Regions from separate parts of the Saccharopolyspora sp. NPDC047091 genome, predicted to be linked through region 2. Evidence: riboswitches for the same ligand, from Rfam matches in the RefSeq annotation. Region 2 holds a riboswitch; the other holds the start of a gene.
The links. A riboswitch is a leader RNA that binds a small molecule or an ion and turns the genes downstream of it on or off. The one in region 2 is predicted to bind cobalamin.
Positions count from the first base shown of each region.

Region 1: it holds a riboswitch for cobalamin, as region 2 does, so the genes downstream of both, cobN (cobaltochelatase subunit CobN) here and metE (5-methyltetrahydropteroyltriglutamate--homocysteine S-methyltransferase) in region 2, are expected to answer to the same signal.

Region 1 covers NZ_JBEYUS010000023.1:32,314-35,905, forward strand. Annotated here, with positions in the region: gene ABZ805_RS12875 (precorrin-3B synthase) at 1-1,168, opposite strand, end outside; cobalamin riboswitch at 1,422-1,555, shown strand; gene cobN (cobaltochelatase subunit CobN) at 1,678-3,592, shown strand, end outside.
Region 2 covers NZ_JBEYUS010000006.1:163,123-166,714, reverse strand. Annotated here, with positions in the region: gene metE (5-methyltetrahydropteroyltriglutamate--homocysteine S-methyltransferase) at 1-1,442, opposite strand, end outside; cobalamin riboswitch at 1,571-1,812, opposite strand; gene ABZ805_RS05420 (hypothetical protein) at 1,993-2,643, shown strand; tRNA gene ABZ805_RS05415 (tRNA-Arg) at 2,856-2,929, shown strand; gene ABZ805_RS05410 (TetR/AcrR family transcriptional regulator) at 3,492-3,592, opposite strand, start outside.

The DNA of each region.
Region 1 (3,592 bases), on a different contig from region 2:
CGCAGCGGCGCGCGCAGCCCGCCCAGTGCACCGGCAGCGGGCCGGGCCGGGTGGTGCGCCGCGCGTCGGCGCGCACGTCGGCGAGGGACTTCGCGCAGCCGGGGCTGCCGGCGCAGGCGGTCACCCCGGCCAGCGGCGCGCCCGGGTCGGTGAGGAACCCGGCGGCGTCCAGCTCGGCGAGCCTGCGCGGCGCCTCGTCCGCGGGGACGTCGGTGAGCAGCAGCGCGCGCCACGGCGTGAGCCGCAGCGGGTGCGGTGCGGCGGTCTGCGCGGCGCTGCCTTCGGCCTGCGCGGCGCTGTCCTCGGCCTGTTCGGCGCTGCCTTCGGCCTGTCCGGCGATCTCCTCGGTCTGCGTGGCGAGCACCGCGATCTGCCCGGCGTCCAGCCGTCCCAGCGGCGCGCCGAGGGCGAGATCGACCCGGTCGTCGGCGCGGGCCAGCACGCCGAGCTCCGCGTGCGTGCGCACCGGATCACCGGGCGCGACCGCGGTTTCCGCCGCCATGCAGGAGAATTCCGCCCGGATGCGGTCGGCGATCCGCTCGGCGCCACCGGGCAGTTCCGCCAGCCGCCAGCTCTCCGCGCCCAGCCGGCCCCGTTCCGCGAGGAACGCGGCGGCCGCGAGCACCGCGGCGCGGGCCGCGTCGGCCGCGGACACCCGCAGCCCGAGGTCGGCCCCGGCGAGCAGCACCGCCACCGCGCCGTCCGCCGGGTGCAGCGCGACGTCCGCGCCCAGCGCGGTCACCTCGCCGCCGCCGTCGTCCGCGGTGAACAGGAACCGCCCGGGCAGCTCCGCCAGCTCCGGGTCGGCGCGCAGCCCCTCGTCCAGCGCCACCGCCACCGCGCGCACGTCCAGCGCGCCCGGACGGGTGCGCGGCGAGGCGACGACGTTGCGCACCCGCTCGTGCGTCGGCGACGGCAGCAGACCGGCCGCGCCGAGCAGCTCCGCGAACTCCGGCACCGCCGCCGCGGACAGCCCGCGGACCTGGATGTTCGCCCGCGAGGTGAGTTCCCAGCCGCCGTCACCCAGCGCGGCCGCGGTCGCCAGCGCCCGCACCTGCCGCGCCGCGAGCCGCCCGCCGGGCACCCGCACGCGGGCCAGTCCCCCGTCAGCGGCCTCGTGCACCCGCAGCGCGCCGGGGCACGCGTCGGGTCCGGCTCGTCGCGGCACGCTCGTCCCCGCTCTCGTCGATCATGGTCTGGTCCGGAACTCGCAGCGCACGACGCCGCTGTCCGGGGTGCGCGGACTCGGGGGCGCACCGGCGACCGTCGATACTACGTCCCGCCCGGATCACGTCCGCAAAACGCGATGCGCCTCACCGGACGGCCGGACGCGTCGAGTGCGGGATCTCTCGCGCGACCGCACGACCGGCCACTTGACGAACGATCGCCCCGTTGCGGAGAGTTGTCGGCGGCGACGTGCGGAGGAAGCCGGTGCGAGTCCGGCGCGGTCCCGCCACTGTCACCGGGGAGCGAACTCCGAGTACGAGGCCACTGCCCGCGCGCCGCGCGGGTGGGAAGGCACGGGGCGAGCGGCGATCCGGGAGCCAGGACACTCCGGCGCCGCCACCGCCCGGTGCGACACCGGGTGCCGACGACTCCGGGGCGAGGACCCCGAGGAAGGTTGACCATGCGTCCTGCCCGCACGCCCGCGTCCCTGCTCAGCCGGGAGCGTGCCGCATGATCCTGCTGCTGTCCACATCGGACACCGATCTGCTCAGCGCACGCGCCAGCGGTGCGGACTTCCGCCTCGGCAACCCGGCGCGGCTCGGCGTGGACGACCTGCCGCCGCTGCTGGAGGGCGCCGACCTCGTCGTGGTGCGGCTGCTCGGCGGCCGCCGCGCGTGGGAGGAGGGCTTGGACTCGCTGCTCGCCGGACCGCGCCCGGTCGTGGTGCTCGGCGGTGAGCAGGCCCCGGACGCGGAGCTGATGGAGTGCTCCACGGTGCCGGGCGGCGTCTGCTCGCAGGCGCACGGCTACCTCGCGCAGGGCGGGCCGGAGAACCTGACGCAGCTGTTCAACTTCCTGTCCGACACGGTGCTGCTCACCGGCCACGGCTTCGAACCGCCGGTGGAGACGCCGAAGTGGGGCCTGCTGGAGCGGACCCCGCGCCGGACCGAAGGCCCGAAGGTCGCGGTGCTCTACTACCGCGCGCACCACATGGCGGGCAACACCGCGTTCGCGCACGCCCTCTCCGACGCCATCGAGGACGCGGGCGGCCAGGCGCTGCCGGTGTTCTGCGCGTCGCTGCGCGCCCCCGAACCGGGCCTGCTGGACACGTTGCGCGAGGCGGACGCGCTGATCGTGACGGTGCTGGCCGCGGGCGGCACGAAGCCCGCGACCGCCTCCGCCGGTGGCGACGACGAGGCGTGGGACGTGGGCGCGCTCGCCGCGCTGGACGTGCCGATCTTGCAGGGCCTCACCCTGACCTCCAGCCGCGAGGCGTGGGAGGACAACGACGAAGGCCTGTCCCCGCTGGACATGGCCACCCAGGTCGCGGTGCCCGAGTTCGACGGCCGCCTGATCACGGTGCCGTTCTCGTTCAAGGAGAACGACGCCGAAGGCCTCCCGGTGTACGTCGCCGACCCGGAGCGCGCGGCCCGCGTCGCCGGGATCGCGGTGAAGCACGCGCGGCTGCGGCACGTGCCCGCCGCGGACAAGCGCCTGGTGCTGATGCTGTCGGCGTACCCGACGAAGCACTCCCGGATCGGCAACGCCGTCGGCCTGGACACCCCGGCGAGCGCGGTGGGCCTGCTCCAGCGGCTGCGCGAGGCCGGCTACGACATCGGCCCGGTGGACGGCCCGGACGCGCTGCCCGGCGTGGCCGCGCAGGACGGCGACGCGCTGGTGCACGCGCTGATCGCCGCTGGTGGCCAGGACCCGGACTGGTTGACCGAGGAGCAGCTGTCCGGCAACCCGGTGCGCATCCCCGCGAAGCGCTACGCCGACTGGTTCGCGACGCTGCCGCAGGACCTGCGGGAGAGCATCGAGCAGCACTGGGGTCCGCCGCCGGGCGAGCAGTTCGTGGACCGCTCGCACGACCCGGACGGCGAGATCGTGGTGGCCGCGCTGCGCGCCGGGAACGTCGTCGTCGTGGTGCAGCCGCCGCGCGGGTTCGGCGAGAACCCGATCGCGATCTACCACGACCCGGACCTGCCGCCGAGCCACCACTACCTGGCCGCCTACCGCTGGATGACCGACGAGTTCGGCGCGCACGCGATGGTGCACCTCGGCAAGCACGGCAACCTGGAGTGGCTGCCCGGCAAGACCGCGGGCATGTCGGCGTCCTGCGCACCGGACGCGGCGCTGGCGGACCTGCCGCTGGTGTACCCGTTCCTGGTCAACGACCCGGGCGAGGGCACCCAGGCGAAGCGCCGGGTGCACGCGACGCTGGTGGACCACCTGGTGCCGCCGATGGCGCGCGCGGAGAGCTACGGCGACATCGCGAAGCTGGAGCAGCTGCTCGACGAGCACGCGCAGATCTCGGCGATGGACCCGGCGAAGCTGCCCGCGATCCGCAGCCAGATCTGGACGTTGATGCAGGCCGCGAAGCTGGACCACGACCTCGGCCTGGACGAGCGCCCGCACGAGGCCG
Region 2 (3,592 bases):
TCTTCCTGCAGCCGGATGACGCGTTCGATCTCGTCGCGCATCCGCTGCTTGTAGGTGGCCTGGTCGATGCTGCCGGTGCGCAGCGCGGCGCGCGCCTTGCGCACGTCGGTGGTCTGCGGGAAGGAGCCGATGGTGGTCGTCGGCAGCGGTGGCAGCCGCAGCGATTTCCGCTGCGCGGCGAGCCGGTTCGCGTAGTCGCCGCGCTGGGCGTGCTCGGGTTTGAGCGAGGTGAGCCGCGCCTGCACCCGGTTGTTGCGCACCCGGTCGGCTCCGGCGCGGTCGGCGATGCGCCGCCGCGCGTCGTCGAGCTGCTCGGCGACGGTGTCGCGGCCCTGGTGCAGCGCGCGGTCGAGGACGACGACCTCGCCGACCTTCTGCGCGGCGAAGGCCAGCCAGGACGCGACCTGCGGGTCGAGGTCGGTTTCGGCGTCGACGTCGTAGGGCACGTGCAGCAGCGAGCAGGAGGTGCTGACGGCGACCTCACCGGCGAGGCCGAGCAGGGTGGCCGCGGTGGTGAGCGCCTTGTCCAGGTCGGTGCGCCAGATGTTGCGCCCGTCGACGAGGCCCGCGACGAGCGTCTTCTCCCGCAGCCCGGGCACCGACGGCAGTTCGTCCACGGTGCGCTTCCCGGCGACGAGGTCCACGCCGACGGCCTCGACGGGGGAGGAGGCCAGCACGTCCAGCGCGTCGCCGAGGTCGCCGAAGTAGGACGCGACGAGGATCTTCGGCCGCTCCGAGAGCTCGCCGAGCCGCTGGTAGGCGGCGCGCAGCGCGTCCAGGTCGGCCTGCGAGCGGTCCGCGGTGAACGCGGGTTCGTCCAGCTGCACCCACTCGACCCCGGCCCGGTGCAGCTCACCGAGCAGTTCGGCGTAGGCGCTGACGAGCTCGTCCACCTTGTCCAGCGGGCGGAACGAGGTGGGCGCGCCGTCCTGCGATTTGGACAGCAGCAGGAACGTCAGCGGCCCGACCAGGACCGGGCGGGTCTTGATGCCCAGCTCGGCGGCCTCGTGGTACTGGTCGACGACGGTCTGGTCGGAGAGCCGGAACTCGGTGTCCGGCCCGATCTCCGGGACGATGTAGTGGTAGTTGGTGTCGAACCACTTCGTCATCTCCAGCGGTGGCGCGGATTCCACGCCGCGCGCCATCGCGAAGTAGGTGTCGAGCGGGTTCAGCCCCAGTTCCGCGAAGCGGGGCGGGATCGCGCCGAAGGTGACGGCGGCGTCGAGGACCTGGTCGTAGTAGGAAAAGGTGTTTCCCGGCACCGAGTCCAGCCCGGCGTCGCGCAGCGAACGCCACGTGTCGGTGCGCAGCGTGCGCGCGACCTCGCGCAGTTCCGCTTCACCGGTGCGGGACTTCCAGTAGCTCTCCAGTGCCCGCTTCAGTTCCCGGTTCGGTCCGATCCGGGGAAACCCGAGCACGGTGGATCCGATTGTGCTGGTCAACGCTCTCTCCTCGCGAGCTGGACGGCAGTTCTGCGAGGTCGAGCGGGCATGATCCGGGCACACGTCGCCGCACGCGGCGGCTCGTCGTCCAGGGTCTTCCCGCGAGACCTCGCAACAGCGCGCGTCACGAGGACGCGCGCACCGGCGGCAGGTCTTCGGACTCGTGGGCGTTTCCCGGTGGAACCGGGGTCTTCTACTGGCCGTCGCTTCCCGAGCTCGCGCTCAGTGCTGTGACCGGTCGTGACGACCGGTGACGGCGTTCGTTCCCACTCACCGCTGCGGGGCAGTCCCGGATTCGCACCGGGTTCCCTCTTGCCTCGCGCACCTCCGCTTTCGCAGAGCTGTGCGAACCACCAGCACTTCGGAGGCTACTTGCTTCTGGCGGGAAGACAAGGCCTCGCGTTCCGGATCACCCGGGCGCCGCCCCGCCGGAAACTTCTCCGAACCGCGGGCAACCCGCCGCGCGGCGGGACGTCTTACGAACAGGTGAGGGGGCGGGGACGGAGTTTCCTCCGTCCCGGTGCGACGAAACGATCGGGAGGAACCTGCTGTGGGGAAGAACGGAATTCGGGCGGGCGTCGGGATCGGTGCGCTGGCTGCGGCGGCGATGGCGCTGGTGCCGGCGGGGATCGCCGCCGCCGATTCGAGCGAGACGTCCGTTGTGGACTTGAACGGGGACGGAACTCCGGACACCGCGCAGCTTTCCGCCATCGGTGACGGCGCGCAGCAGTCGCTGAAGTTCACTGTGGACGGACGTGTGACCGAGGCGGTGCTGACCGGCGACCCGTCCTTCGGCACGCAGCCGATGCGCGTGCTCGACGTCAACCACGACGGCAAGCAGGAAGTGCTGGTCACCGAGTCCATCGGCGCGAACACCACGTGGTTCAGCGTCTGGGACCTGGGTGCCGACGGCGCGCCGCGCGAGCTGACGACGCAGGACGGCAAGCCGCTGAAGATCACCGAGGGTGGCGGTGTCGGCGCGCGGGTCGGCTACGAGTGCGCGCCCGCGGGCTCGGACGGCCGGGTGCTGATCACTTTGGCCGCCTCCAACGAGAGCCAGACCACCGAGCCGTCGTACGACGGCTCCCGGGTCGCCTTCGACGTGCGCGACGGCGTGGCCACGCCGGTCGACGAGTACGCGTTCACCGGTGTCGGCCAGGACGACGACGTGCTGAAGGTGCAGCCGGAATCCTGCTCCTGAGGGGGAGCCGTCGGGGCCGTCGCGCGGAATCGCGCGGCGGCCCCGACGCGTGCGCGGTGATTCCTCTGTGATCTTCCGGCGTGAATTCCGCCGTGCAGCTGTCGATCAGCTTGCCGTTCGATACCGGCTCTGCAACGCCGATGGCGTCGGTACCACTGTCGACGGAGCGGCCGGTTACCCTGCTTGCTGCAGCTCACGCGAGCGATGTGCGGGCCCTCGTAGCTCAGCTGGAGAGAGCAAAGGACTTCTAATCCTTAGGTCGCAGGTTCGAGTCCTGCCGGGGGCGCTCCGATGCTGGTCACAGCGGTGGGGGACGATCTCGATCAAGATCATCCCCCACTTTACCCTCCCGTCTCGCGCTGCTCGCCCAGGGCCGATGAAGTCGGGTCGGCGGACCGGTCGGAACACGCCGTTCGCGTTGCCGGAATCGGTGCGGGCGCCTCGGATGACGTCCTGGTGCTCGACGACTTTCCCGTCGTCCGGCCAGAACCGGCCCGCGAGCGCGCGCCGGTAGACCGGGTTCCCGGATCAGGTGGGAATGCGTGGCCGCCCTGTCTCGCCCGGCGCCGACGCGCTTGGTGTCCGGCCGCCGCGCAGGTGCGGGAAGCCGCTGAACGCTTCGGGGCGTGCCGGGTCTCGACGTGGTCGGCGACCGCCTTGTCCGGGATGCCACCGAGAATCGTCCGGTGGTGCTCCACGCCGATCTTCTCGTGCTGCTGCCGATCGGACCTCGCGCCGTGCTCCGGTGCCGCCGGATGCGCCGCTGCGCGCGGTGGTTCCTCGTTCGGTTCCGCGCGCGGGTCCGGCCGGGTTCGGAAGTGCTGCGATCGGGTCCGCCGCGCGCGGGATCAGCGTTCGGGCGAGGGCGGGCCGCTTCCCTGAACGCGGTCGAGCCATTCGTCCAGCAGCGCCTTCTCCGGTGCGGTGAGTCGGTCGACGTCGGGCAGGG